Regions from separate parts of the Arthrobacter sp. UYP6 genome, predicted to be linked through region 2. Evidence: riboswitches for the same ligand, from Rfam matches in the RefSeq annotation. Region 2 holds a riboswitch; each other region holds the start of a gene.
The links. Region 2 has a riboswitch for S-adenosylmethionine ahead of ABIB35_RS03405 (flavin reductase family protein). Riboswitches for the same ligand answer to the same signal wherever they lie in the genome.
Positions count from the first base shown of each region.

Region 1 (9,903 bases), on a different contig from region 2:
CCGCGCAGAAGGCGGCGCAGTCGAAGGGCTTTGAACGCGCAGCCCGCCTGGGATACGTAGCCAGCGGGCTGCTGCACCTGCTCATCGGCGTGATTGCCCTGCAGATTGCCTCCGGCTCCGGCGGCAGCGGCAGCGCGGATTCCTCCGGCGCCGTATCCACCCTTGCCGGACAGCCAGGCGGGCTGATCCTGCTGTGGATCTGTTTCCTGGGCTGCCTGACCCTGGGGCTTTTCCAGCTGTCCCGGATCTGGCTCGACGGGCGTGGCCTGAAGGGCAGCCAGGTGTGGAGGATGCGCGGTTCCGCCGCAGGCCAGGCCCTCACGTACGGCGCCATTGGCGTGTCCTTCGGCACGTTCGCCCTGGGCGGCGCCAAGGACAGCAGGCAGAGTTCGGCGGGCTGGAGCGCCCGGCTGATGGCCCAGCCGGCCGGCGCGGTGCTGCTTGGCGTGGTGGGACTGGGGATCGTCGTCGTGGGCGGATACTTCATCTTCAAGGGCGCCGCCCGCCGCTTCCGCAAGGACCTGCAGGCGGTTCCGCCGGGCACCTGGGACCGCGCCGTCACGGTCACCGGCACGCTGGGTTTTGTTGCGAAGGGCATCTCGCTGGCCATTCTGGGCATCCTGGTGATGGTGGCCGCCTTCACCGCCGATCCGGAGAAGTCCTCCGGGCTCGACGGCGCCCTCCATGCCCTGCGCGGGCAGCCCTTCGGTTGGCTGGCGCTGGGCGCCGTGGGTCTGGGCCTGCTCTGCTACGGCCTCTACACCGGCATCCTGCGCGCCCGATTCGCCAAGCTTTAAGTCGCTGGCGCTGCCCGCACGGTTTTAGGGCACGACGGCGGGTGCCGGGGCAGCGGGTGCCGGCCCAGCGGGTGCATCGCCGATGCTGCCCAGCCCCTGCGGCACCGTCCCGTTGATCTCCCAGTCCCCCACGCCGCGTGCCTTGAAGACCGCGGGGTTGTGGGTGGCGACCGTGCGGGCGTTTCGCCAGTGCCGGTCCAGGGCCTTTGTCGTGGAGACGGCCGAAGCGCCGGTGACGTCGAACAGGCCCTGGGCAACATCCAGGACCAGCTCCGGCACGGTTATTTGGGCCCGGTCCACCGCCAGCTCCGTGCGCAGGTATCCCTGCTCCGGGGTCAGGTCCAGCGCCGGGTCGACGGCGGCGTCAAGTTCCACTGCCGCAGCCAGGACCATGGCCTCCGCCGTTGCCGCCTTGGCCGACAGCCGGCCCACCAGCTGCTGAATCAACGGATCGTCGCGGAACAGGCTGCCGCTGCCGGTGTTGAAGGTGCGTTTGCGGCCGCGGACCAGAGCGGCGGCGTCACGGACCGCGGCCCTGCCGATGCCGGCAAGGACTGCAAGCAGAACCAACTGGAAAAATGCCGCCTCCAGTGTGGTGTCGGCAGCACCGCGCGGAATCACATCCCGGGCGGGAACGTGCACCTGCCGGAAGTACGTGGTGCCGGTGCCGGTGTGCTGCTGGCCGAAGCCGTCCCAGTCATCCACAATCCGCACGCCCTCACGGTCAACCGGAACCACGGCATACTGGCGCCCGGGGACGCCGTCGGTGGTGGCCATGACAGCGATCCAGTCGGCAAAGATGCTGCCCGTGGTGTAGTACTTTTCCCCGTCCAGCACCCAGCCCTCCACCCCGGGGCGCAGCTTGGTGTTGGTGGTTCCCAGGGCGTTGCCCGAGCGCTCGGTGGCGGCATTGCCGAAGATTTCTCCGGCGGCCACCCGCGCATACCAGCGCTTTCGGAACCCGGCATCTTCACGGCCAATGGTCTCCACAAAGGCAAAGTGGGAGCGCAGCAGGTGTGCCACATTGGAATCGGCTTCAGCCAGCTCTACCAGGAGCCGGAAGAACTCCGCGTGGCTGGCACCGTCGCCGCCGGCCCCGGCGGGCAGCCGCACGGCGCCAAAACCGGCATCCTTCAGCCACTGCACCGGTTCAAAGGGCAGGGTGCGGGTGAGCTCACGGTCCAGTGATCCCGCCGCGATGCGCGCAAAAACCGGCCGGAACCGAGCGGCGAGGTTCTGGTAGCGGGATTCCGGGCTGGTCCGCGTGTCCGGGGTATTCTCCGGCAGCGCCTCCCCTGCACCGGCACTCATGCCTGCCACCATTGAGAGAGCTCATCGAGCGGGTCGGTGTCCCACGGCGTTGGCAGCACCCCGCCCATATAGTCGGCAAACCACTGCCGGACCTCCCCTGATTGGTACGCCTCCTGCAGCACCCGGGCTTTTTCGGTGGCAGCGAAATCGGCGGTGCCGGCAACCACACAACGGAACGGAAGCTGGTCCGCTTCCGCTTCAAAGGCCAGCGCACCCTCCACGGTCAGGCCAATCTCGGCGGCGAGGCGCACAAAGAGGAAACCGGCGTCTACATCGGGCAGGGTCTTGGACAGGGACTGCTGGTCCACTTCCACAAATTCGAAGTTCCGGGGATTGGCGGTGATCGCTTCCTGCGACACCTTGATGACACCCACGCCCTCCTTCAGCTCCAGCAGCCCGGCATCGCGCAGCAGGACCAACGCGCGGCCGTTGTTCGCCGGATCCACCGGCAACGCGATCCGGGCGCCGTCGGGCAGTTCCTGCAGGGAGTTCCAGCGCTCGGACCAGATGCCGCCCGGTGATCCGTAGACGTAGAACAGCGGGTCCAGTTGCAGGTTCTTATCCGCAATGAACTGCTGCAGATATGCGCCGTGCTGGAAATAGTTGGCATCAAATTCACCGTTGGACACGGCCAGATTGGGTTGGATGATGTCGGTGACATAGGTGGCGTCCAGCGTCCAGCCCCGCTCTTCCAGGAGCCGGGCGGCGATTTTGGTGGGCTCCTGATAGGGCGCGGATTCCGTGACGATGATGCGGATCCGCCGGTCATCGGCGGCCGCCGATCCGGTTCCGCAGCCGGTGGCGGCCGCCAGGGCGGCGGTTCCCGCCCCGGCAAGGGCCAGGCGGAGGAAATTTCTTCGCTGCATGGTGTTCTTCAGTCCTTTCGGGCCGCGACGGCGGCGGAGGGAACGACGGCGGAGGGCACCGCGGCGGTGGGAACCGCGGCGGTGGAGGCACCGTACGCGCCGCGGAAGCGGGCGGCCGGATGGCGGCTGTTCAGCAGCGGGCCGGGATAATCCGGGCTGCGTCCGAAGACCTTTTCCCGGAAGGTGCCCGGCGCATAGCCGGTTTGGGCCAGACCGCGGCGGCGCAGTTCGGGGAGCACCCCGTCGATGAAGTCCGTATAGGAGCCGGGCAGCACGGCGTTGATGATGTTGATGCCGTCCACCCCGGCGTCCTGCCAGCGCTCCAGCTCATCGGCGATCTGTTCCGGGGTGCCGGTGATCTGCTGCGCCTCGGTGCGGTACCGGGCAACGTCTGCCAGGGTGGGGTTCCGGCCGGGCGTGGAGGCAATGATCGCCTCCAGCACGCCGCGGCCGCCCTCGGTCTCGATGGTGCCCACGGGGGTCTCCAGCGGCAGTCCGCCAAAGTCCACGCCCAGCCCGCCGCCAATGTGCGCCACCACCGCGTCCAGGTCCAGATACTCATCCAGCTCCGCTTTTTTCCGTTGCGCTTCGGTCTCCGTCCCGCCCACCACAAAGGAGAGCCCGGTAAAGACCTTGATGTCACCGGGCAGGCGTCCGGCGTCGGCGGCGTGCCTGCGCACACCGGCCGCCACTTTTGCGGCGTGCGCCGGACCGGGGGCAAAGATGAACGTGGCCTCGGCGTTGGCGGCGGCGAACTGCTGGCCGCGTCCGGAGCTGCCGGCCTGGAACAGGAACGGGGTGCGCTGCGGGGACGGTGCGGTCAGGTGCGGGCCGTCGATGGAATAGCGCTGGCCGCGGTGGTGGATCTTGTGCACCTTCGCCGGGTCGGCGTGCACGCCGGCCGCTTTGTCCTGGATCAGGGCGCCCTCATCCCAGGAGCCCTCCCAGAGTTTGAAGACCGCCTGGGCGTATTCGTCCGCCCAGTCATAGCGCGAGCCGTGGGCAGCCAGGCCGTCGGAGCCGAAGTTGCGGTGCGCGTTGTCCAGGACAGACGTCACGATGTTCCATCCGGCGCGGCCATTGCTGAGGTGATCCAGCGTGGACATCTGCCGCGCAAACTGGAAGGGGTGGGATTGGACCACCGACGACGTCGCCGCCAGGCCAATCTCGCTGGTTGCCCCGGCGAGGGCCGCGAGCAGCAGCACCGGGTCATTGGCCGGCACCTGCAGACCGCGGCGTACATGCGATTCCCAGCCGCCGTCGTGGTCTCCGTAGAGGCCCACCACGTCGGCGAAGAAGAGGGCATCGAACTTGGCGTCCTCCAGCTGCCGGGCCAGCCCGGTCCACAGCGAGAGCTCGTTGAACCGGTGCTGTTCGGCCTCCGGGTGGCGCCATTGGCCGCCGCGGATGTGGCTGGTGGTGTTCATCAGGAACGCGTTGAGCAGCAGCCGCGGACGGCCCTGCGGATAGCGGGAACTGGGGGTGGTCATGGTGTCCTTTCGGCTCAGGCCTGGCTGAGTGCTTCGAAGGCGGGCTGGGGGTCTTCGTCCCACGGAAGCTGGAAGAAACCGTCCTGGTATCCCGCGAAGAACTCCCGGACTTCAGGGCTTTGGATGGCGGCACGCAGTTCCCGGGCTCCCGCGCCGGCGGCAAAGTCCCGGGTGCCGGCAAAGACCGAGCGGTAGGGAATTTCGTCTTCCTCCTGCTCCTGGGCCACCACGGCTGCCTGTTCGTGAATGCCCGCGTCGATGGCGGTGGACTGGAACATGAAGCCGGCGTCCACATCCGCCAGCGTCTGGCTGAGCGAGAGCTGATCCACCTCCACGAACTTCAGGTTCCGCGGGTTCGCGGTGATGTCCTGCTGCGAGGCGGTAACCACCTTGGCGCCGTCGGACAGTTCCAGCAGGCCGTGGGCGCGGAGCATGAACAGGGCACGGCCGTTGTTGGCCGGGTCCACGGGGATGCTGATGGTCGCGCCGTCGGGCAGGTCGGCAAGTGAGGTGTGCCGCTGGGAGTACAGCACCGCCGGGGAATTGCGGATGTAGAACAGGGGCACCAGGTCCAGGTTCTTATCGCGGTTGAACTGCGCCAGATAGGCCATGTGCTGGAAGCAGTTGGCCTCCGCTTCCCCGTTGGCCACCGCTATGTTGGGCTGGTTGATGTCGTTGACGAAGGTCGGTTCCAGCTTCCAGCCCTTCTGGGCGAGGAGCTTGCCGGCAATGACCACCGGCTCCTCATAAACCTTGACCTGCGAGGAAATGAGGCGGATGGTGCGGTTCCCTGCCCCGGCGTCGGCGGCGGTCTGGAACCCGCAGCCGGCCAGGACCGGTGCGGCAGCCCCGGCGGCGGCGAGATAGGCGAGTAGGGTGCGGCGGCTGGGTGCGCCTGAACTGTTTTTGGGTGTGGTGGAGCGCAAAATGTCCTCTTTGAAGGTGAAGGCCCGGCAAGGCAACCGGCGCCGGTCGGGAACGGGTCAGCGGTGGGTCAGGTGCGTTTGTCCGCGCGCCGGGAAATCCAGGAGCCGCTCAGCTGCACGGCCTGGACCAGGAGGATCATCAGCACAATTGCCGTGACCATCAGACCCGTTTCATAGCGGTAATAGCCGTAGCGGATGGCGAAGTCCCCAATGCCGCCGCCGCCCACCAGCCCGGCCATGGCCGAGTAGGAAATGAAGCTGACGGTCATGATGGTCACCGAGCTGATCAGGGCCGGGCGGGCCTCGACGAGCAGCACATCGCGGACAATCTGCAGGCGGGTGGCGCCCATGGAGCGGGCTGCCTCCACCACGCCGCCGCCCAGCGCGGTGATGTTCTGCTCCACGAAGCGGGCAAAGTAGGGAACCGCGTTGATGGTCAGCGGCACAATCACCGCGGCCGTGCCGATGGTGGTTCCCACCAGCAGGCGGGTGAAGGGAATGATGGCGATCAGCAGGATCAGGAACGGAAAGGAGCGCACCAGGTTCACCAGGGTGTCCAGGATCCGGTGCAGCTTGGGTTTGGGCGACAGCCCGTGGGGGCCGACGGCGTACAGCAGCACTCCCAGCGGGGTACCCAGCAGCACGGCCAGCGGAATGGCAATCACCAGCATGGTGCCGGTTTCCCCCAGCGCGGCCAGCAGCTCCGGCCAGACCTCAAGGATGCGTTCAAACATAGAGGGCTCCTTCTCGGCTGTTGACCGCCGGGGTTGCGGCGGAAGCGTGGGTAGCCGCGGCTGCGGTCCGGTCCAGCCGGATTTCATCCGACACCAGGTAGCGGCCAATCAGGGTGGACGGGGTAAAGTCCGGGCGTTTGAGCTCGGCAAGGTCGAACTGTTCCACCACCCGCCCCTCCTCCATCACCGCGACGTTCTCAGCGATGGCCTTGATGACGTTCATTTCATGGGTGACCACCACAATGGTGATGCCGAAGCGGGCGTTGACGTCCGCCAGATATTGCAGCACCGACGCCGTGGTCCGGGGGTCGACGGCGGAGGTGGGCTCGTCGCAGAGCAGCACCTTGGGCCGGGTGGCCAGGGCCCGGGCAATGGCGACCCGCTGCTTCTGACCGCCGGAGAGCTTCGCGGGATACGTGCCCGCCTTCTCCGCCAGGTCAACGATTTCCAGCGCCTCCAACGCCCGGCGCCGGCGTTCGGCGGCATTCCCGAGCCCGGCGAACTTCAGGGACAGCGCCACGTTTTGTGCCGCGGTGAGATTGTTGAGCAGGTTGAAATGCTGGAAGATCATGCCGATTCCATGCCGCCGCTCGCGCAGTTCCGATGTGCCGAGCTCCACCAGATCCACGCCGTCCACCAGGACACGGCCGGACGTGGGCCGCTCCAGCAGGTTGATGTTGCGCAGCAGGGTGGATTTGCCGGCACCGGAGAACCCGATGATCCCCTGAATGCTTCCACGCCTGATGTCGAGCGAAACGTTGTCCACTGCCGTCAGCTGCTGCCCGCCGGTGTCAAACACGGTTGATACATTCTCAATCCGGATCATGTGTTCCTCCTGGGTCAAGGCCCGAGAAGAGGTGCGCACCGCCGGCCGGTCCGCAGAAGCGCACGCCGGGGCATGCTCCAAGGGACCGGATGAAAGCGGATGCTTCTCCATCGGTCCTGGCGGTAGCACCCTTGCTCCGCAGGATCGCGGAAGGGTTGCTGCGGCGTCACGGAGCCAGGTCTCTCAGCCGCTCTGGATGGTTACGGTTTCCATGCTGGCTGCGGCGCCCCGAATGCGCAACGGGCGTGACCTCATACGGCTCATGATTGCGGAATGTGACCTGCATGGCGTCACATAGGCGTTTGTGACGTCATCCGGGGGCAGCAGGAAGCCGTGGCGGCGCTGCTTATTAAAGCCCGAAGCGGGGTGCCTCAATTACGGGGCAGGTGTCCATGACCACGTCCAGGCCGGCGTTGGCCGCGCGCTGCGCTGCCGCCTCGTCAATGACGCCCAGCTGCAGCCAGACTGCCTTGGCACCCACGGCAATGGCCTGGTCAACAATGTCGCCCACCCGGGAGGAATTCACAAAGCAGTCAACAACATCGATGGAGCCGGGAATCTCATCGAGTCTCCGGTAGCCCTTGTTGCCGTGCACGTCGTCGCCCTTGAGGCTGACCGGGATGATCTCCATGCCCAGGTGGTCCTGGATATAGCGGGAGACGCCGACGGCGGTGCGCAGCGGATTGTTGGACAGGCCCACCACCGCCCAGCGGGAGCCGCGGTTCTTCAGGAGCGCTTCGATGACTGCGGGGTCATTGATGTGTGGCATCTGCCGTCCTTCGGTGGAGTCCTTCGAATCGGGCTCCAGCTTACGCCCGCACGGGCGGCTCAGCTCAGGAAAGATTCAATGGCGTCCACCAGGGCCGCGTCGGGGCCACTGGCCGCGCTGCCCTCCACCAGCTGGAATTCTCCCTCATCCAGGGCTTCGGCGGCCCGGCGGGCAAGGTCTAGGGTTTCGTCGCCGCTGGCGCTTCCGGCCAGGACCAGCACGGGGACCCGGACGCCGCCGAGTCCTTCCAGTTCCGTCTGCAGCACCAGCATCTCGTCTTCGCCCTCATCCAGGGCCAGTGCCGGTTCCAGTGCAACGACGCGCGTGATGACGGCAGATTCCTCGGCGGCCCGCAGCGCCAGGAAGGCCCCCGACGCGAAGCCGTACAGGTCAGCGGTGCCGCCGGCCACCTGCACCACGGCCAGCAGATCATCGACGTCGGATTCGGCGGTGTATTCCTCGCCGAGCCCGCTTTCCCCCAGCCCGCGGCGGTCATAGGTATAGACGGTGTGGTTTCCCGCCAGGACATCAGCCAGCGCCCGGGTGGCTGAGCTCTTCCGGTCCGAGGTCAGGGGATCCACGATGACCAGCGGCGGCCCGTCACCCTGCCGGGACCAGGCGATTTGGGTGCCGTCGGCGGAAAGGGCCATTCCGGAGGCACTGGGTGAAGATTCCATGACGGGCTCCTGCTCGCTGGAGGGCACTGCGCGGACCCTTCAAACGTAAGGAGGCGCTCCATCCGCGGTCAATGCCTCCGGCCCGAACCCGCACCGCAAAGGTCCGGGCCGCTGGCTTACGTGCCCGGAACCGCCGCCGGCTGCAGGCGGAAGGATGCACCGCGGTGCTCGGCGGGCAGCTTGTCGCCGGCACCAAAGAGCTTGTTGCGCAGCGTTCCCGGCGTGTATTCCGTCCGGTACGCCCCGCGTTTCTGCAGCTCCGGAACCACAAATTCCACAATGTCCTCAAAGGTTCCCGGCGTGATGGCGTAGGCCAGGTTAAAGCCGTCGACGTCGGTCTCCTCCACCCAGCGGATCATCTCCTCCGCGATGTGGGCACCGGAACCCACCATCCGCGGGCCCAGACCGCCGATACCGGCGGATTCGGCGATGTCGCGCACCGTCCAGGGTTCGCCGTCGTCCTTGGCCTTCTGGAAGTTCGCCGCCGCGGACTGGATGGCGTTGGACTTCACGTTGCCCAGGGGTTCGTCCAGGTTGTAGGTGGACAGGTCCACGCCCATCCAGCCGGACATCAGGGCCAGGGCTCCCTCGTCGCTGGCGTACCGCTGATATTCCTCGTGCTTTGCCGCAGCCTCCTCTGAGGTGGCGGCGGTGATGACGGTGAGCAGGGTGTAGATGCGGATGGAGTGCCGGTCCCGGCCGGCGGCCTCGGCGGCATCCCGGATCCTGGTGACCGTAGCCTTGAGTTTCTCCACCGTGGGTGCGCCCACAAAGACGGCTTCGGCATTGCCGGCGGCAAACGCGATGCCGCGGGGCGAGGCGCCGGCCTGGTAGATCACCGGTGTGCGCTGCGGGGAGGGCTCACTGATATGGATGCCGGGAACCTTGAAGTACTTGCCCTCATGGTTGATGTCATGCACCTTGGACGGGTCGGTGAAAATGCCGCGTTCCTTGTCGCGGACCACGGCGTCGTCCTCCCAGGAGCCTTCGAGCAGTTTGTAGATCACCTCGAGGTATTCATCCGCATGGTTGTAGCGCTCGTCGTGCTCGAGCTGGTCTGCCGCGCCCATGTTCCGGGCGGCGGAGGGCAGATAGCCGGTGACCACGTTCCAGCCCACCCGGCCGTTGGTGATGTGGTCCAGCGTGGAGAGCCGGCGGGCAAAGGGATAGGGGTGTTCGTAGGCGGTGCCGGCGGTGATTCCGAAGCCGAGGTGCTCAGTGACCAGGGCCATCGCGGAGACCAGCAGCAGCGGATCATTGACGGGAACCTGCGTACCCTGACGGAGGGTGGCCTCGTTGGAGTTTCCGTACACGTCATAGGTACCCAGGACGTCGGCGATGAAGATGCCGTCGAACAGCCCGCGCTCGCAGGTTTGGGCCAGGTTGGCCCAGTACCGGATGTCCGTGTAGTTGGCGGACTGGTCCTGCGGATGGCGCCACAGTCCCGGCGACTGGTGGCCCACGCAGTTCATGTCAAAGGCGTTGAACCGGATCTGCCGCCGGGTGC
Region 1 is NZ_JBEPPM010000011.1:105,624-115,526, reverse strand. Features, by position in the region: gene ABIB35_RS11155 (DUF1206 domain-containing protein) at 1-797, shown strand, start outside; gene ABIB35_RS11150 (acyl-CoA dehydrogenase family protein) at 822-2,108, opposite strand; gene ABIB35_RS11145 (MetQ/NlpA family ABC transporter substrate-binding protein) at 2,105-2,974, opposite strand; gene ABIB35_RS11140 (NtaA/DmoA family FMN-dependent monooxygenase) at 2,983-4,464, opposite strand; gene ABIB35_RS11135 (MetQ/NlpA family ABC transporter substrate-binding protein) at 4,479-5,390, opposite strand; gene ABIB35_RS11130 (methionine ABC transporter permease) at 5,459-6,124, opposite strand; gene ABIB35_RS11125 (methionine ABC transporter ATP-binding protein) at 6,117-6,950, opposite strand; SAM riboswitch class I at 7,055-7,153, opposite strand; gene ABIB35_RS11120 (CoA-binding protein) at 7,300-7,719, opposite strand; gene ABIB35_RS11115 (alpha/beta fold hydrolase) at 7,779-8,396, opposite strand; gene ABIB35_RS11110 (LLM class flavin-dependent oxidoreductase) at 8,513-9,903, opposite strand, start outside.
Region 1: linked by a shared signal. The riboswitch ahead of ABIB35_RS11125 (methionine ABC transporter ATP-binding protein) and the one ahead of ABIB35_RS03405 (flavin reductase family protein) in region 2 are both predicted to bind S-adenosylmethionine.

Region 2 (9,903 bases):
CGCGGCCAACAAGGACAAGCTCACGGCAAAGGATCCGGTGCCCGCGGCGGAGCTTCGGACGCTGCTGGCCGCGGCCGGATTTGTGGAGAGCCCCACCCGGGTGCTTCCCGGCGGAGGCCGGACGCAGGTGTATAACGGCCACTGCCTGGTGCTGGGCGGCAACCTCGAGGTCACCGTCCCCACCACCAAGACGGTGTGTGCCGACACCGCGGACCAGCGCTGGTTCATGGACGTACGCGGTGCGATTCACAGCGAAAAACGCCCCGATCTGTGCCTGGTTCCCGGCACTCCGGTAAGGGCTGCAGCCTGCTCGCCGGCTGATGGTTCGCAGGTTTGGCTCCGCGAGGCCGACGGCCACATCAAGAGCGCGACGTCGAGCTACCTCGACTTCTACCGTGACCGGGGAATCGCGGGCATGTATCCGAAAAACTCGGGTGCCAATCAGGTCTGGACGGGGCTTCCGTCCTCGGCGAACCCGGGTATGGCGGCGCTGAACGCGGCCAGCCTCGCCACGCTGTTCAGCCTCGGTCTGGACGCCTAACGTCCCTACCCCGAAATGACAGAAGGTGCACGTCCCAGCGCTGGGACGTGCACCTTCTGCCATTTCGGGGGGCGGGGGTGAGGGGTGAGGGATGGGGGGATTGGCGGAGGAGATCTGAGCCGGGAGCTATTCGTCGGAATACGCGCCGGAGAGAGAGGCACCGACGAGGTGCCGGTTGCGCGTTTGGATGAGCCGCTGCAGATAGCGGGACAGCACGAGCTTCTCGGCGACCCGGCCGAGGACGCCGAGCGGGGCCGTGAATTCAATGCGGTCCACCATTGTGGTCCCGGCGGCATCGGAATGAAACTCATGGACATGGCGGAAAAACCGGAAGGGGCCCCGCACCTGCTCATCGGTGAAATGTTCCGGTGCCTGCATCTGCGTGATCCGGCTGGTCATCCGCAGCGGCAGGCCGAAGTGCCAGGCACGCCACGTAACCTCTTCGCCCAGGCAAATAAGCCCCGAGGTTACTCCGCGGACAGCTTTCTCACGGGAAGCGGCCATGGAGTCCTGATGAGCATCGATGCTCCTGGCAAGGTCGAACAACTGCCCCCGGGGCATGTCGGTCCGCGTGGTGCATTCGAAGGTGACGGTCATGAGCCGAGTATGTCAGGCAAACTCCGCGACGCTGAGGTGTCGGAACGCCGAACCGTGGAACACCAGCGGCTCGTGGGCATCGTCATGCGAGGCATGACCGTGGACGCGGAGCAGCACAACGCTGTGGTCCCCGGCGGGCACCTCGTTCTCCACTGAGCACTCGAGCCACAGGGCTGCCCGGTCCAGGAAAAGAGAACCCGATTCGTCGGTGTGCAGGTTCAGGCCCGCAAAACGGTCCCCGGACTTGGACGCAATCTGTTTGCAGATCCCTTCGTGTTCGGAGCCCAGGATCGACACTCCGATCCGGGCCGCCGGCCGCAGCACCGGCCAGGTGCGGGAGGTGTTTTGCACGGCGAACATCACCAGGGGAGGGTCCATGGAAACGCCCACGGTAAAGGATGAGGCAACAATTCCCTGCGGCTGCCCGTCCACCACAGCGCACAACGCCGCAATACCGGAGGGGAAACGCGAATAGGCGCGGCGCAGGGCCGCGGGCTGAAGATCGGTAACAAGAGCCATGCTGAGTTTCCTCTGCCTTAAGCGCCGGGCCGATGACAAAAACAGGGTCGGCACAAACGCGGTACTTGCCGCGGCCGGGAAATTTCTCCGGGCGGCCGAATCGTCACCTGGAGCACCCCGCTACGGCGAGAGGGTTGCCGTCCAGCCGGCCAGGGCCCGTGGCTGGAACTCTTGATTCTTCTTCCAAGGTAGGCGGCATGGGTCCAGGCCTGCAAACCCCTGCCTTACTTCGTAAAACTCAGCTTCATAAAACTCCCCATAGCTAAGGGATAGAGTTTGGGCATGAAGCAGCGGTGGTTTAAACAGGTGGACGTTTTTGGCAGCGAGCCGTATTTGGGGAATCCCCTCGCAGTGGTGCTGGAAGCCGAGGGACTTTCGGATTCCGATATGGCGTCCTTCGCGCGGTGGACAAATTTGTCCGAAACCACGTTCGTGCTGCCTCCCACCAGTGACGGCGCCGACTACCGGGTGCGGATCTTCACCCCCGGCGGAGAAATACCGTTCGCCGGGCACCCGACATTGGGTACCTGCCACGCGTGGCTGGAGGCCGGCAACAAGCGCCGCTATCCCGACGTCGTCGTGCAGGAATGCGGGATCGGCCTCGTCACGCTGCACGCCAACGCGGGCATTGCCGCCTTTGCCGCGCCGCCGCTGCTGCGCTCGGGCCCCTTGGAGGAGGAGGTCCTGGACCAGGCGCTGCGGGCGCTGAACCTGGACCGCACGCAGATCCTCGCCTCCAACTGGATCGACAACGGACCCGGCTGGCTCGGGCTCCTGCTGCCGGACGCCGCTGCGGTGCTGGCGCTGAAACCGGATCCCACCATCATGGGCAACCTGCGCGTGGGCGTCATGGGCGCCCAGCCGCAGAATGCCGAAACAGACTTTGAGGTCCGGGCCTTTGTTCCCGGCCTGGGCATCACCGAGGATCCGGTGACCGGCAGCCTCAATGCCGGCCTCGCCCAATGGCTGATCGGCGCCTCCCTGGCACCGGAGCGCTATGTGGTCACCCAGGGAACCGCGGTGCAGCGGTCCGGTCGGGTCCGCGTGTTCACCCGCGACGGCAAGATCTGGGTGGGCGGGTCCACCGTCACCTCCATCGACGGCACCGTCACGCTCTAGGCGCACCATGTTCAGCCTGCAGTCGCTTTCCGTGCCCGTGGTCGGCGCACCCATGGCAGGCGGGCCGTCCACGCCCGAACTCGCCGCGGCGGTCAGCAACACCGGCGGACTGGGATTCCTGGCCGCCGGCTACAAAAGCTCCGCCGCCGTGGCAGCGGAAATCGCCCGGACTCGAAGGCTCACCAAAGCGCCGTTTGGCGTGAACCTTTTTGTTCCGGACCACGCCAACACCTACCGCGCCACAACCGGCACCACCGCCGCCGAAAAGCTGGCTGCGGCACTGGCCTTCCGGAACCTTCTGGCAACGGGAACCGCAGCGGGAACCGCAGCGGAACCCGGACTGCCTGACCCCGACGACGACGACGGCTGGCCCGCCAAACTGGAACTGGTCCTGCAGGAACGGGTGCCGGTGGTGTCCTTCACCTTCGGACTGCCGGCCCCGGAGATGCTGGCGGAACTCGCCGGGCGGGACATCTGCGTCATCGTGACTGTCACCGACAGTGCCGAAGCCCTGGCCGCGGCCGACGCCGGCGCCCGGGTGCTGTGTGTCCAGGGCCCCGAGGCGGGAGGTCACCGCGGAACGCTGGACAGCGCCAAGGTTCCCGGCGAGGTTTCCCTGGACCGGCTCCTCCGCGGGATCGGGCAGGCCTGCGACCTGCCACTGATCGCTGCCGGAGGCATCACCGCACCGGCGGACGCCGCCGCAGCAGCGGCTGCCGGTGCCGCCGCCGTTCAGGTGGGGACCCTGCTGCTGCTCAGCAGAGAAGCGGGCACCAGCCCGGTGCACCGTGCTGCCCTGCTGGAAGCAGCGCAGGGCGGACGGTTCTCCGAAACGTCACTGACCCGGGCCTTCTCCGGCCGTCCGGCGCGCGGGCTGACCAACGCTTTCATGCGTGCCTATCCGGATGCGCCGGACGCCTATCCGTACGTCAACCAGATCACGGCTCCGCTGCGCGCCGCCGCAGCAGCGGCGGGGGACCCGGAGGGTGTTAGCCTGTGGGCCGGCACGTGCTACCGGTTGGCAGCGGAGCAGCCGGCAGCGGACATTGTTCGCAGGCTCTCCGGGCGGTGACGGCCCCCGCCTAAGGGACCGAGATCCGGATGAAGACCGACGCCGCATTCCTCGCGGCCTTGGCCAGCGCCGCGGATTTGGGATCCTGAACGTCCAGGAAACGCAGCCGGGCCAGGCCGCTCCAGGGGTGGAAAACCCGTTCTCGGGCCAGCAGCTCGAGCAGGGGCCGGTCGCCGCCAAAAACCAGGTACTCGGGCGGATGTTCGGCGAAAATCCGTGCCGCCTGCTCGGCCGTCCGGGACTGGACATACCGGCCGGCCTTGGAGGCGAGCAGCACGCCGTCACGGGCCACCCCCACGGCAAAACCGCCGCGGCGCAGCAGTACGATGCCCAGCGTACGGGACTGGGCGGCCAGCGAGACCAGGCGCTCGACGTCGTCGGCTCCGCGCCCCGGCCGGCCGTCGTCCGGCCACGGCGCCAGCAGGTCAGCTTCGGCGCCGTTCGCCGCTAAGAGGTGCAGACCGCCGTGCTCCGGAGTCAGCGTCAGGTCGCCGTTGCCGGCAGCGAACCGTTCCAGCCAGCCCGGCAGCCGGTCGGCGGATACAAAGGTGGAGCGGGTGACGGGCATTGTGCGATTCTCCTGGCGGGACTGCTGATTCGGCTGGGCAGAGCGCCGGCAGTCGCCGGGCCTTCTCAACGCTACGGCACGAGTAGCCTTGGGGAGTGAGTGATTTGTTCAGCAGCGACAGTGACAGCGACGACGACGACACCGGCACCCGCGACGACAACGACGGCGGCGGGTTTGGTACCCGTGGCGACGACGACGGCAGGAAGCGCCCGCGCAGCCCGCTGGCGGTGCGGATGCGGCCGCGGTCGCTGGATGAGGTCGTGGGCCAGCAACACCTGCTCGGACCCGGATCCCCGCTGCGCACCCTGGCTGAGTCCGCCGATGACCGCGGACCGGCCGGGCCGTCATCGGTCATGCTGTGGGGCCCTCCCGGCACCGGAAAAACCACGCTGGCCCACGTAGTGGCCCGCGGTTCCGGCCGGAAGTTCGTGGAGCTCTCCGCCATCACCGCCGGTGTCAAGGACGTACGCCGGGTGATGGAAGAGGCGCTGACCAACCGCGACCTGCACCGCATTACCACGGTGCTGTTCCTGGATGAGATCCATCGCTTCAACAAGGCCCAGCAGGACGCGCTGCTGCCCGGCGTGGAAAACCGCTGGGTGGTACTGGTGGCCGCCACCACGGAAAATCCCTCCTTCTCAGTGGTCTCGCCGCTGCTCTCACGGTCCCTGCTGCTGACGCTGAAGCCGCTCACCGAAGAGGACATTGCAGCACTGCTGCAGCGCGCTGTGGAGGATGAACGGGGTCTGGCAGGCCGGGTCCGGCTCAGCGACGAGGCCCTGGAGCACCTGGTGCGCCTTGCCGCCGGGGACGCCCGGCGCGGCCTGACCGCGCTGGAAGCTGCCGCCGGCGTCGCGTACTCCGAACACACCGCCGGGGAGGACATCCCCGAGGTGACCCTCAGCGACGCAGAGATGGCCCTGGACGTGGCGGCACTGCGCTATGACCGCGCCGGCGACCAGCACTATGACGTGACCAGCGCCTTCATCAAATCCCTGCGCGGCTCCGATGTGGACGCCGCCCTGCATTACCTGGCCAAGATGCTTGAAGCGGGGGAGGACCCGCGGTTCATCTCCCGGCGGCTCATGATTTCCGCCGCCGAAGACGTGGGCATGGCCGATCCCACCGCGCTGCAAACCGCTGTGGCAGCGGCCCAAGCTGTGCAGATGATCGGCATGCCCGAAGGTCGGATCATCCTGGCCGAGGCCGTGGTACACATTGCCACCGCCCCGAAATCCAATGCGGCCTACAACGGCATCAACGCTGCCATCGCCGATGTGCGTGCCGGGCGCGGACAGGGGATTCCTGCGCATCTGCGGGACGCGCACTATCCCGGCGCGAAGCAGCTTGGGCACGGCAAGGGCTACGTCTATTCCCACGACAAACCGCACGGCGTGGCCAAACAGCAGTATCCGCCGGATGACCTGGTGGGCCGGAACTACTACGAGCCAACGGCCAACGGGGTGGAGCGCGACATTGCGGCGCGGCTGGAGCGGCTGCGCGGAATCATCCGGGGAAAGTAGGGCCCCGGCCTGCGTGCTAGGATTGATGGTTGACTGGCAAGTGCGACGCCGGACCCCCCTTCCGCCTTCATGGGCGTAAGTTGTGCCCGGTGCCGTGTCTGTAGCAGAAGGCAGCGGTTGGCCGGAGCTCTCCCTCATGGAGGCCAGTACTTACGTATCAGTCATCACGGTATCCCGGCGCAAGCCTGGGCTGCGGTGGCCAAACCGCCAAAACAGTGAAAGGTGAACGTGGCTAACAACACACGTGCACGCCGTCAGGCCCGCGCTTCGCGCGCCCTCGGCATTGCTTTGACCCCCAAGGCAGCCAAGTACTTCGAGCGTCGTCCTTACCCCCCGGGTGAGCACGGCCGCGCACGTCGCAAGCAGGACAGCGACTACGCGGTACGCCTGCGTGAAAAGCAGCGTCTGCGCGCCCAGTACGGCATCCGCGAAGCACAGATGACCCGTGTCTTCGAAGAAGCCCGCCGCACCGCCGGTCTGACCGGTGAAAACCTGATCGAGCTGCTCGAGATGCGTCTTGACGCCCTCGTGCTGCGCGCCGGCTTTGCCCGCACGATCGCCCAGGCCCGTCAGCTTGTTGTGCACCGTCACATCATGGTTGACGGCGCCCGCGTGGACCGCCCGTCGTTCCGCGTTTCCGAAGGCCAGCTCATCCATGTGCACCAGCGCAGCGAGACCATGACGCCGTTCCAGGTTGCCGCTGCCGGCGCCCACCGCGACGTCCTGCCCGCCGTTCCGGGTTACCTGGATGTTTCCCTGGACAAGCTGCAGGCACGCCTCGTGCGCCGCCCGAAGCGCTCGGAAGTTCCCGTGACCTGCGAAGAGCAGCTCGTCGTGGAATACTACGCACGCTAATTTCGAGTTTTCTCGATTTTTCAGGACAGCCCGCGGCCCCGTGCCGCGGGCTGTTCGGTTAAGTGCCCCGCGACCGGCCGCGCTCCCGCGCCCCGGGCGGGAAGAAGTAAGTGCTGTTGGCCTGTTGTAGGTAAGGTACATAGCGGAAAGTCTTAGTTTTCAACCCAAGAGGAGAACCATGTCGGGTGGAGATATTGCCGGTCTGATTGCTGCCGGTGTGTTTGCGGTGCTGGTGGTGCTGCTGGCCGTCCCGATCTGGAAGCTGGGCAAGGTGTTTGATGAGCTGCGCGGCGCGATCCGCACCATCAGCGACGAAACCACTCCGCTGCTGGAGGAAGTCACCACCACCGTGTCCACCACCAACCTGCAGCTGCAGAAGGTGGACGGTATTTCGTCCAACGTCTCGGATGCCACAGCCAACATTTCCGCACTGTCCTCCCTGGTGGCTGCCACAGTCGGATCGCCGCTGATCAAGGTTTCAGCTTTCAGCTACGGCGTCCGTTCGGCCCTTTCCTCACGCGGCAAGAGCCGCGGCCGCCGCAGCCGCTAAATCCGCCACCAGCACAGGAGCGAAGAGAATGATCAAGCGAGTCTTTTGGATGTCCATCGGTGTCACCATCGGGGTCATCGCCGTCCGGCGTCTTTCGGACGCCAAGAACACCCTGGGTCCGGCCGGACTCAACCGGGCCGTCGGCACCGCAGCCGATGCCCTGCAGGACTTTGCCAACGCGTTCCGTGAAGGCATGACCGAACGCGAAGGTGACCTGCGCACCGCCCTGGGCATGGAGACCGGCGACACGGTTGCCGACACCATGGCCGCCGTACGCCGCTGACCGCCACAACTGGCCCGCATACCTGGCACTACCTGCCCGCAGCGAAAGCTGCGCACGCCTGAATTACCGGAAGGGTAAAAAGCACCATGAAGTCCCACGAGATTGCACGCCGCTGGCTGGATTTCTTCAGCAAAAGGGGCCACACGGTGGTTCCCTCCGCGTCGCTCGTCACCAATGATCCGTCGCTGCTGTTCACCGTGGCCGGCATGGTGCCCTTTATTCCGTACCTGACCGCCCGTGAGAAGGCCCCCTACAGCCGGGCCACGAGTGTGCAGAAGTGCATCCGCACCGCGGACATCGAGGAGGTGGGCAAAACAGCGCGGCACGGCACGTTCTTCCAGATGGCCGGCAACTTCTCCTTTGGCGATTACTTCAAGGAAGACGCCATCACGTTTGCGTGGGAGCTGTTGACCTCGGACGTGGAACAGGGCGGCTTTGGCCTGGACCCCGAACGCCTCTGGGTTACCGTCTACGAAGACGGCGATGAGCGCGACGACGAAGCCCGCGCCATCTGGCGGGACAAGATTGGTATCCCCAACGAACGCATCATCGGCACCGGCAAGGCCGACAACTACTGGAACACCGGCCAGGCCGGCCCGGGCGGCCCCTGCTCCGAAATCTATTACGACCGCGGACCGGCCTATGGGCGCGAAGGCGGCCCCGCCGTCGACGAGACCCGCTACATCGAGATCTGGAACCTGGTCTTCATGCAGTACCAGCTCTCCGCCGTCCGGTCCAAGACCGACTTCGATGTTGCCGGCGAACTGCCGCAGAAGAACATTGACACCGGTCTGGGACTGGAGCGCCTGGCAATGATCCTCCAGGGCGTGGAGAACATGTACGAGACCGACCAGGTCCGCCCCGTCCTGGACAGGGCAGCCGAACTCTCCGGCAAGACCTACACCTCCGCCGAGGACCCCTCGGATCCGCACCACGCGGATGACGTCAAGATGCGCGTGGTCGCGGACCACGTCCGGTCCGCCCTGATGCTGATCTCCGACGGTGTGAGCCCGTCCAATGAGGGCCGCGGCTACGTGCTGCGCCGCCTGATCCGCCGTGCGGTGCGCAGCATGCGCCTGCTGGGCGTGGAGACTGCCGTTTTGCCCGAACTGCTGCCCGTCTCCCGGGACGCCATGAAGGGCGTCTACCCCGAGGTGGAAACCGACTTTGCGCGCATCAGCCGCATTGCCTATGCCGAGGAAAAGGCGTTCCTGCGCACCATTGCCTCCGGCACCGAGCGCCTTGAGGAAGCGGTCAAGATGTCCCAGGCCGCCAACAAGCCGCTGTCCGGCGAGGACGCCTTCACCCTGCACGACACGTACGGCTTCCCCATTGACCTCACGCTGGAAATGGCCGAGGAAGCGGGCTTGAAGGTTGATGAGGCCGGCTTCCGCTCCCTCATGCTCGAACAGCGCCAGCGCGCCCAGGCAGACGCCCGCGGCAAGAAGCACGGCCACGACGACGTCTCGGTGTTCAACGAACTCCTCGCCGCCGGACAGACCGTGTTCACCGGCTATGACGAGCTGACCAGTGAATCCTCCGTCCGCGGCATCATCTCCGGCGGCTCACGGGTTGCGTACGCCGGCCAGGGCACCGAAATCTCCCTGGTGCTCAACGAAACCCCGTTCTACGCCGAAGCCGGCGGCCAGGCTGCCGATACCGGCCTGATCACCGGCGACGGCTTTGTCCTGGAAGTGCAGGACGTCCAGCGCCCGGTCAAGGGCCTGAGCGTCCACAAGGCCATTGTCCGTGAGGGCGAAATTGCCGAAGGCGCCAACGTACTGGCCGCCGTCGACGCCCAGCGCCGCCACGAAGCAGAGCAGGCGCACTCCGGTACGCACATTGTGCACGCCGCCCTGCACCAGATCCTCGGTCCGGAGGCACTGCAGCGCGGTTCCTTCAACAAGGCCGGTTACCTACGCTTTGACTTCTCCTGGGGTGAAGGCCTCTCCGATGCCGCGAAGTCGGAGATCGAAGAGGTGTCCAACCTTGCGATCCGCAGCAATTACCAGGTCGAGACCAAGATCATGTCCCTGGCCGATGCCAAGGCCCTGGGTGCCATGGCCCTGTTCGGCGAAGCCTACGGGGATACCGTGCGCGTGGTGGAGATGAACGGTGACTGGTCCCGTGAACTCTGCGGCGGCACGCATGTGGAGTCCACCTCCCGCATCGGCAGCCTCACCCTGTTGGGCGAGCAGTCCGTGGGATCCGGCAACCGCCGCGTTGAGGCGTTTGTGGGCATGGATGCGTTCCGTCACCTGGCTGCCGAACGCGCC
Region 2 is NZ_JBEPPM010000003.1:75,795-85,697, forward strand. Features, by position in the region: gene ABIB35_RS03395 (M66 family metalloprotease) at 1-541, shown strand, start outside; gene ABIB35_RS03400 (SRPBCC family protein) at 668-1,138, opposite strand; gene ABIB35_RS03405 (flavin reductase family protein) at 1,151-1,657, opposite strand; SAM riboswitch class IV at 1,714-1,834, opposite strand; gene ABIB35_RS03410 (PhzF family phenazine biosynthesis protein) at 1,940-2,776, shown strand; gene ABIB35_RS03415 (nitronate monooxygenase) at 2,784-3,848, shown strand; gene ABIB35_RS03420 (Vms1/Ankzf1 family peptidyl-tRNA hydrolase) at 3,859-4,416, opposite strand; gene ABIB35_RS03425 (replication-associated recombination protein A) at 4,512-5,939, shown strand; gene rpsD (30S ribosomal protein S4) at 6,168-6,794, shown strand; gene ABIB35_RS03435 (DUF948 domain-containing protein) at 6,973-7,344, shown strand; gene ABIB35_RS03440 (hypothetical protein) at 7,373-7,627, shown strand; gene alaS (alanine--tRNA ligase) at 7,714-9,903, shown strand, end outside.

Region 3 (9,903 bases), on a different contig from region 2:
CCGGCCGTGCCCTGGGCATCACCACGGCACTGGTTCCGGCGGCGCTGGACACTTACTGGTGGACGCTGCCGGTGCTGATCCTCTCCGCGCTGCGGCACGCGGTGCTGGAGGAAGTCATTGTGGTGGGCTACCTGTTCCTGCGGCTGCGCCAGCTGGGCTGGGGCACCCCGGCGATCATCATCACGTCCGCGCTCATCCGTGCCAGCTACCACCTCTACCAGGGGATCGGCCCGGGAATCGGCAACTTCCTGATGGGCCTGCTGTTTGGTTACGCCTACGTCAAAACCCGGCGGGTCATGCCGCTGGTGATCGCCCACGCACTGGTGGACATCGCCGGATTTGTGGGCTTTGCACTGTTTGGCCCCGCCATTGGTATTGGCACTTGATTCCCGTTCCCGCCAAACCACTAACGCAACCTGAGGAGAGCACCGCCCCGTGACACTGACAACCCCCTGGGGAGCCGATCTGGACCCGGAGTCCGTGCTGCAGGAATATCCCCGTCCGCAGCTTGTCCGGAACAGCTACCTGAACCTCAACGGGTCCTGGCAGTACGCCATCACCTCAGCCCGCCGGGACCAGGCTCCGGCCGACGGCGACTGGGACGGGCAGATCCTGGTCCCGTTCTCGCCCGAGGCAGCGTTGTCCGGCGTCCACCGGCAGCTTCAGCCCCAGCAGCTGCTCTGGTACCGGCGGACCGTCCGGCTGCCGGCTGGATTTGTGGATGATCGGGTGCTGCTGCACTTCGGTGCGGTAGACCAGAGCTGCACTGTGACCGTCAACGGCACACAGGTGGGAGGGCACGACGGCGGTTACCTGCCGTTCTCCCTTGACGTCACCGACGCGCTGGTTCCCGGCGCCGAGCAGGAGATTGTGGTTCGGGTCCGTGACGTCAGCGACACCGAATATCACAGCCGCGGTAAGCAGGTCCTGGACCGCGGCGGCATTTGGTACACCGCGCAGTCGGGCATCTGGCAGACCGTCTGACTGGAATCCGTGCCGCGGACGAGCATCTCGCAGCTGGTCCTGGTGCCGGACCTGGAGTCTGTGACGGTGACCGTGCTGCTGGACGGGACGCACGGCAGCGTTGACGGGGGCGAAAACGGTGGTGCGAACGGCACTGGCGGTGCCGACGGCGGGCAGAACGGCGCTGACGGAGGCCACGATGGCCCCGCAGGTGCTGACGGCGCGCATGACGGCGCGCGTGACGGTGCCGGCCTGACCGCGGTGATCACCGTGTCCGCGGGCGGACGCACTGTGGCTGACGCCGTCGTCGTTCCTGGGGAAGAAACACGGATTACGGTGCCGGATGCACACCTGTGGACACCGGAGGATCCGTTCCTCTATGACGTGGATGTGCGGCTGCGTTCCGGCGGCCGGGAGATCGACAGCGTGCGCAGCTACACCGGGCTGCGGACCTTCGGCACGGGACCGGACGCGTCCGGCCATACCCGGCTGCTGCTCAACGGTTGCCCATACTTCCATGCCGGGCTGCTGGACCAGGGGTACTGGCCGGACGGGCTGTACACGGCACCGTCGGACGCGGCCCTGGCCTACGACATCCAGGCGGCCAAGGATCTGGGCTTCACCATGCTGCGCAAGCACATCAAAGTGGAACCGTTGCGCTGGTACTACCACTGTGACCGGCTGGGCATGCTGGTGTGGCAGGACCTGGTCAGCGGCGGTCGGACCTACCGGCACGCCGTTGTCACGGCCCCTGCGGTGGGAGCACCGCACCGTTATGACACCGATTACGCCGCTTTTGGCCGCGCCGATGAACAGGGCCGGACGGACTTCCTGACGGAGCTGCACGGCACCGTTAACCTGCTGCGCAACAGTACCTCCCTGGCCGTATGGGTTCCCTTCAACGAAGGATGGGGCCAGTTTGATGCCAATGCCGTTAGTGATCTGCTGCACTCACTGGATCCGACCCGCAGCATCGACCATGCCAGCGGCTGGCACGACCAGGGCGGGGGCGACCTCAAGAGCGTGCACGTCTATTTTGTTCCCTTTGCGCTCCGGAAGGGCTGGCTGCGGGACGGGCGCGCCGTCGTCCTCTCCGAATACGGCGGCTACAGCCTGCGCGTGCCGGGCCATACCTTCAACGAGAAGGAGTTCGGCTACCGGAAGTTCAAGACGCCGGAAGCGCTGCGGCAGGCGTGGATCAAACTGCACCGGCGCCAGATTGAGCCGGCGGTGGCTCAGGGCCTGGCCGCGACCGTATATACCCAGCTCACCGATGTGGAGGACGAGGTCAACGGGCTGCTCACCTACGACCGCCGCGTGGTGAAGATAGATGCTGATACGGTCCGGGAGACCAATGCCCGGTTAATCCGGGCGTCCGGTTCCTGAAGGAGCTCACGCACGCCGGCGTTTCCCGGGAAGGCCTGAACCAAGCTCACGCACGACGGCGTTTCCTGGGAAGGCCTGCCCGCAGCAGCATGCGGACCAGGCCGTCGGGGTCATGCTTTGGCTTCGTGATATCGGACCATGACCAGCGGACAAAGCCGACGCCCGTGGCCCGGATAGCGTCCTCTCGACGCTTTTCGCGGATAAGGGTTTCCCGGACCGCCGTTCCAATCTGCTGGCTAGTGCCGGAAGTATTACTGGATCCGATAGCCCCGTATTTCACGGCCCCGTCAAATTCACCGACCAGCGCGTACTCCTTCCAATAGAAGTCCGTTCTTCCTAGGAACTCTCCGCCGGCAGACCGGAATTCATGCTGGAGTTCGGGCTGCGGAAACCCGAGCAGATGCAGCACTGCACGGGAGTATGACTCGCCGGGGGATTCAGACCGGCCATCGGCGAAGGAAATTACCCTCCTGGCCCTGGTGCGTTTAGCCTCGTCGGGGAGTTTTCCGCTGAGGACCATCAGGGCGTCCCGTTCCAGAGCAGGGAATCCGCGGGCTTCATCGGGGCGCAGCATGTGGTCCATGGCAGGAACGGCACGTTCGAAGGGCAGTCGGGCGGCCATATCGAGGACAGTTTGTGCACGGGACGTTAGGGTAAGGCCGTCCTGAGTTGTCGTCGGCTCGAGCAGCGTCCGTGGAGTCCAGCAGAGATTGCCGCGGCGTCTCCCGTGCGACGAACCCGGGGCCAGCAGCAGGACTTCAGAGGTTCTGCCGATGACAGGTAAACCCCAGATGACGGCGGCGGACTGCTGGATCAGGATCCGAGGTGCGTGGCCTTGGCCCTGGTCAACGGCAGCGGAAATCGCGGCACGGTCCCGGTCCCATTTCGGCATTTTCTGCCATTGGGCGGCTCGGATGTAGACCCCGGCCCGCACCCGTACCAGTTCACCGTTCCGGCATTTCCGTGCCAGGGACCGTCTGCCGGTGCCGTCGTGGTCGGCGTCGGATGCATAAAGAAACTCGGGGTCCATGACCCAAGGGTGCACCCTTGGGCATACCGTCCCCGAGGAACGAAGGCCGACTTGTGGATAAGAACTCCTCCGAGGAATCCGCGACTGTTTTGGGCAGGGGCATCCGGTTTGGGATTCTGCTGCCGGTGCGGACCGGCAGCGATTTCCCAAAGGGTGCGCGGACGCCCAAAGTGGTAGCGGATCCGGGTGCTGCGTTGCCCAAAGGGTGCGCGGATGCCCAAAGTGGCAGGATTTGGCTTCTCTGAGGTGCAACCGAGGGAACCGCGACTGTTTTGGGCAGGGGCATCCGGTTTGGGATTCTGCTGCCGGTGCGGACCGGCAGCGATTGCCCAAAGGGTGCGCGGATGCCCAAAGCGGTAGCGGATCCGGGTCCTGCGCTGCCCAAAGGGTGCGCGGATGCCCAAAGTGGTAGCGGATCCGCGTCCCGCGCGGCGGCAAACCGGCAGCAGGATTAGATCTCGACGAGGCCCTTGGCGGTGTCGAAGGAGACGGACATGATGCCGGGGGTGCCCTTGGGGGAAATCCAGGTGACGCCCACGTTTTCCAGCGGTTCCTCGGCGGGGGTGCCCAGCCACTGGGCCACGCGGTCCGCGGAGCCGGCGATGGTCAGGGAGTTCAGCTTCACCTTGCCGGGCATGCCCGGAAGAGCGGCGGAGGGGTGCAGGGCCTCCGTTCCGTCATCCCAGCGCAGCATGTACGGCACCTGCGGATCCGCGATCAGCCCGTTGATGCCGATCTGCTGCCAGGTCAGTTCCTGGCCGTCCGGGAACTTGCGGTTGCCCGGAACGGAGAGCCGTCCGAGGCGTTCTTCGAAAGGGGAGAGGTCATCCACAGCCACGCACCAGCCCATCCAGCCGCCGCCGCACTCCGAGCGCTGGCGCACAGCCTGGCCAAAGGGCGCTTTGTCCGAGGCCGGGTGGTTCAGGGCCTCCACCACCTCAACGTACTGGTGATTGGCCAGGGGCAGGATCATGTTCCGTGTTCCGAAACGCGGGTGCACACCGCCCTTGACGAAGTCCGCTCCCAGAGCGGCAGCAATCCTCTCAGTCGTGGCCAAAAGACCGTCGGATTCACAGGCATAAGATACATGGTCCAAGCGCATGCGGCCCATTTTGGCACGTTGTGACCCACCTCTCGACTAAGGCAACCCTTAGCTGGCCACAACTTCCGTTTGACCTGCTGATTTATCTGCCGGAAGCCTGTCGCCGGGGGTCCGGATCTGCCGTACACGCGGCAGGAGCAATCCGAATCAGGCCGTCCGGCTGTCGCGGAGAACAGCGCTGCCGATCCTCGGTGAAGCCCCCGACATCCCGGGAAATGATCCGTCACAGACCTTGCAGGCGCAGGGCTTATCCGTTTTCATAGGGGGATAGGTCATGAGTGCCAGCAGATAGCCCCGGCTTGCTGGCCGGCAACCCTCCAACCGCGGTGGGGTGCCCCGGGTGAAGACCTGGCTGTACGTCAAACGGACGTACGGCAAGCGCGGACCACACATGGCTGCCGGTTATCTTTTTCCGGCTACAAGTCTCGGTGCGGTCCCTAGTTACAGGGAGCAAACAATGTCAGGAAACTGGTCGTTCGAAACCCGGCAGATCCACGCTGGACAGGAGCCCGACGCCGTCACCGGCGCCCGCGCGCTGCCCATCTATCAGACTTCATCCTTCGTCTTTCCCAGCGCCGAGTCAGCGGCCAACCGTTTTGCACTGGCCGAGCTGGCTCCGATCTACACACGCATCGGCAACCCCACCCAGGAAGCGGTGGAAAACCGGATCGCCTCCCTCGAGGGCGGGATCGGCGCACTGCTGCTCGCCTCCGGCCAGGCCGCTGAAACCTTCGCCATCCTCAACGTGGCCGAGGCGGGAGACCACATTGTGGCCAGTCCAAGTCTCTACGGCGGCACCTACAACCTGTTCAAGCACACGCTGAAGAAGTTCGGCATCACCACCACCTTTGTCCAGGATCCGGACAATCTGGAGCAGTGGCGGGCGGCGGTGCAGCCCAACACCAAGGCCTTCTTCGGCGAAGTGGTCTCCAACCCGCGCCAGGACGTGCTGGACATCGAGGGCATCAGCACGGTGGCGCGCGAGGCCGGCATTCCCCTGATCGTGGACAACACGCTCTCCACCCCGTATCTGATCCGGCCGATCGAGTGGGGCGCGGACATTGTGGTGCACTCGGCCACCAAGTATCTGGGCGGGCACGGAACTGCCATTGCCGGCGTGATTGTGGATTCGGGCAACTTCGACTTTGGCGCAGATCCGGAGAAATTCCCCGGTTTCAATACCCCCGATGAGAGCTACAACGGCCTCGTTTATGCCCGTGACCTGGGCGCCGACGGCATTCTGGGCGCCAACCTGGCCTACATCCTCAAAGCCCGCGTGCAGCTGCTGCGCGACCTCGGGTCGTCCGTGTCGCCGTTCAATGCGTTCCTGATTGCCCAGGGTCTGGAAACCCTGAGCCTGCGCGTGGAACGGCACGTGAGCAACGCCGTCGCGGTGGCCAATTGGCTGGAAGGGCACGACGACGTCGTCTCCGTCGCCTACGCGGGGCTGGAGTCCAGCCCGTGGTTTGAGCGCGGGCGCAAGTACGGGCCGCGCGGAACCGGCGCCATTGTCTCCTTTGAGATCGCCGGCGGCGTCGACGCCGGCAAGGCCTTCGTGGATGCCCTGGACCTGCACTCGCATGTGGCGAATGTGGGCGACGTGCGTTCCCTGGTCATTCATCCGGCGTCGACCACGCACAGCCAGCTGGGCGCGGAGGCGCAGGCGGCGGCCGGCGTCAGCCCCGGGCTGGTCCGGCTCTCCGTGGGCATCGAGCACATCGACGACATTATTGCGGACCTCGACGCCGGTTTCCGGGCCGCCAAGGGAGCGTAAGGCACAGCGTGAGACTTCCTTCTACCGCAAAGACTGCAGTGACAGCCTCCACTCCCGGCCGCACCGTGCCGCAGCACTCCGTTCCTGTCCGGGACGGGGTGCTGCGGCACGCCCGCATCGGCAGCCTCGACCTGGAAACCGGCGGGCATCTGCCGGCCGTGTCCCTTGCCTACGAGACCTGGGGAAGCCTGAACGCGGATGCCACCAACGCCGTGCTGGTGGCCCATGCGCTCACCGGCAGCACCCACGTGGCCCGGGGCAGCAGCGGGGAGGACGGCTGGTGGGATGCCCTGGTGGGACCGGGCAAAACGGTGGACACGGACCGTTTTTTTGTGGTCTCGATCAATATGCTCGGCGGCTGCTACGGATCCACCGGACCCTCCTCAGTCGATCCGCAGGGTCTTCCCTGGGGCTCCCGTTTTCCGTTTGTCACCGTCCGGGACTCGGTCCGCGCCGAGGCGCGCCTGGCCGACCAGCTGGGAATCCGGACCTGGCACACCGTGCTGGGCGGCTCGCTGGGCGGTGCACGCGCCTTGGAATGGGCCGCCACCGAGCCGGGAAGGGTGCAGCGGTGCGCCGTGATCGCCTGCACCGCTGCCAGCTCCGCGGAGCAGATCGCCTTTGGCCAGGCCCAACTGGAAGCCATCCGGCTGGATCCGGACTTCAACGGCGGTGACTACTACAACGGCAGGGCACCGGTGGCCGGACTTGGCCTGGCCCGCCGGATCGCCCATATTACCTACCGGTCCGAAGCCGAGCTGGAGTACCGCTTTAAAAATGACCCGCAGGTGCAGGAGGATCCGTTGGGATCTGCGTTGTCGGCCGCGCGCGGTCGCTACGCAGTGGAGAGCTACCTGGACCACCAGGCCCACAAGCTCGCCGGCCGATTCGACGCGAACAGCTACCTGCTGCTGACCGGGGCACTGATGAGCCACGACGTGGCCCGCGGCCGCGGAACGGTGCGGCAGGCACTGGCGGAGACCGGGACGGAATTCCTCATTGCCGCTGTGGATTCGGACCGGCTCTATTTCCCCCGGCAGTCCTACGATCTGGCGGCGGCGCTGCCCCACAAGACCGACGTGCACATGATCAGCGCGCCGATCGGCCATGACGGGTTCCTCACAGATGTGGAACAGATTGGCGTTCCGCTGCGGGAACGGTTCTTCGGTTCGGCCTAGCCAGGGACGGCCGCCATACCCTTGCGCAGGCTGCGTGAACATGGCAGAAACAAACGCATGGGTGATTCTATTCGCGTGGCGGCGCAGGCACAGTGTTCCCCGGAACAGCTCTGGCACGCGCTGGTGGACAACCGTGCGGCGTGGTGGCCGGAAATGGAATTCACCGCCAGCCCGGGGTCGCCGCTGGCGGAACGGGCGGCCGACGACGACGGCGGGCAGCGTGCCTCGGGCACCGTGTTGGCGGTGGCGCGGGACCGGCTGCTGTCTTTCCGGTGGACCATGCCCCACTGGAACGCGCACACGGTGGTGAGCTTCCAGCTCGCCGCCGCGACGGGTCCGGACCCGGAAACGGACTACACCGACGTCGTCGTCACCGAAAGCGGGCTGGGCGGTCTGGCGGTGGGAGCCGACGTGGCCCGCACTCACACAGAGGATTGGGCCGACCACTTGGCGAACCTGATCAGGCTGGCCGAAAACGCCCCTGCCGGCTGACCGTCCTGCGTGAGGCCGATGCTAGCCTTGCGCCATGACATCCGATGAGGGCCCCCCGCCGCCGGCAGCGACTGCGGGCGGTTCCCGCCGCCTGCTGCAACTCTTGGTGCCGATCGCCGGTGCGGTGCTGCTGATCGCTGGAATCGTACTCCTGGTGCGTGGTGCCGGGGCAGGAACCGTGAACTTCGGCTTTGTGGGCTACATTACGGTGACGGAGGAGGACGGGGTTTTCGACGGGCTGGTGCTTGTCAGCCGCAGCATGCAGGCGGGTGCAGTGCTGGTGCTGGCAGGTGCCGTTGTGCTCGCGTTTTGGGTCGGCCTGCAAGCCGGCCACCGCCGTCGTCCGCCGGTACCGCCGGCTTCCGCGGCGTCGGGCGGCGACGCGCAACCCGGCTAAGCGGTTTGTCGAGAAAACCCGCTGGAGGAATCTAGTCGCCGGAGCCCGGGGGCATGCCGGGCCCGCCGAACATCGGTCCGGCGTCGGGACGCTTGGCCGCAATGCCGTCGCCTGAGGACCGGTGCCGCACCCGGCGCACCACCCACGGCATGAAGTATTCCCGGGCCCAGGACAAATCCTCGGTGCGGGCGGTCCGCCAGTTCTTGGCCGGCATGGGCTTGGGCTCCAGCGGCTCCAACGTGTGCGGAACGGCGAGGGTTTCCAGCACCATCGCCGCAATGGTGTGATGGCCCAGCGGAGAGAAGTGCAGCCGGTCCGGCGCCCACATCTCCCGGTTGCTCAGCCGGCGCAGCGCCCACATGTCGGCGATGACGGCGTCGTGCCGGGTGGCAACGGTCCTGAGGTTCTCGTTGTAAACGGCTACCTTGCCGCGGACACTGCCGATCACCGGCGTGGTGCCAAGATCCGGTCCGGTGAAGAGCACCACAGTGGCGCCGGCTTCGGAGAGCCGGGCAACCGCAGCGTCCATCTTTTCGGCCAGCTTATCGGGGTCCCCGCCCGGGCGGATCACGTCATTTCCGCCGGCACAGATGGTCACCAGATCCGGATGCAGTTCCAAAGCCGGCTCCAGCTGTTCGTCGATGATCTGGTTCAGCAGCCGCCCCCGGATGGCGAGATTGGCGTAGGCAAAGTCCTCACGGCTGCGGGCCAGCTCCTCGGCCACCCGGTCCGCCCAGCCGCGGTGCCCGCCGGGGCTGTCCGGATTAGGGTCGCCGATCCCCTCCGTAAAGGAGTCGCCGATGGCCACATAGCGGGTCCAGGGATGATGCGGGGATTCCTCGCCGGCGGCCTGTGGCGCAGCAACAAAGGACGATGCGCCAGCTGCGGAAGCGGAGGCTGCAGCGGCCGCGGTGGACGAGGAGGAAGAACGGTTTGGGGAAGGGGAAAACGAAGTCACCAAACCATCCTCCCAAGGAGGGCGCCGGCTACGCGACCGTAGGTTCGCCAATCGGCCGTGCCAGAATGAATATCATGCCTAAAACTGCCCCCTGGAATCCCACTGTCCTTTGGTCCAAGCCGGAAGCCGAACGAACCGGAACTCCGCTGCTGGTCCTCTTCCACGGTTACCTTGCCAATGAGGAAGATCTCATGGGACTGGCGGATTATCTGCCCGCAGAATTCACCATTGCATCGGTCCGCGCACCGCAGGCCCTTGGCCCCGGGTACACCTGGTTTCCGCTGATGAACGAACCTGATTTTTCGGTGCAGCGAGTGGCGGACGCTGTGAGTGATGTCTCGGACTGGCTGGACAGCGTCAAGGGCGTGCACAGCAGCGTTTCCCTGCTCGGCTTCTCGATGGGCATGGCCGTGGCGAGCACGCTGCTGCGGCACCGGCCCGCTGACTTTGCCGCCGTCGTCGGGCTGTCAGGTTTTGTGGTTCCCGCGGAAGGGAACCCGTTCTTCCATGATGAGGACCTGGCGGCCGGCGGCGTGCCGTTCTTCTGGGGCCGGGATCAGGCCGACCCGGTGATCGATGCCCCGCGCATCGAATTCACCCACGCCTGGCTGAACGAGCACACC
Region 3 is NZ_JBEPPM010000020.1:30,699-40,601, reverse strand. Features, by position in the region: gene ABIB35_RS15630 (CPBP family intramembrane glutamic endopeptidase) at 1-386, shown strand, start outside; gene ABIB35_RS15625 (sugar-binding domain-containing protein) at 436-984, shown strand; gene ABIB35_RS18780 (glycoside hydrolase family 2 protein) at 994-2,349, shown strand; gene ABIB35_RS15615 (hypothetical protein) at 2,396-3,379, opposite strand; gene ABIB35_RS15610 (VOC family protein) at 3,831-4,481, opposite strand; SAM riboswitch class IV at 4,752-4,868, shown strand; gene ABIB35_RS15605 (bifunctional o-acetylhomoserine/o-acetylserine sulfhydrylase) at 4,939-6,255, shown strand; gene metX (homoserine O-acetyltransferase MetX) at 6,294-7,433, shown strand; gene ABIB35_RS15595 (SRPBCC family protein) at 7,491-7,925, shown strand; gene ABIB35_RS15590 (hypothetical protein) at 7,960-8,322, shown strand; gene ABIB35_RS15585 (SGNH/GDSL hydrolase family protein) at 8,354-9,130, opposite strand; gene ABIB35_RS15580 (alpha/beta hydrolase) at 9,355-9,903, shown strand, end outside.
Region 3: linked by a shared signal. The riboswitch ahead of ABIB35_RS15605 (bifunctional o-acetylhomoserine/o-acetylserine sulfhydrylase) and the one ahead of ABIB35_RS03405 (flavin reductase family protein) in region 2 are both predicted to bind S-adenosylmethionine.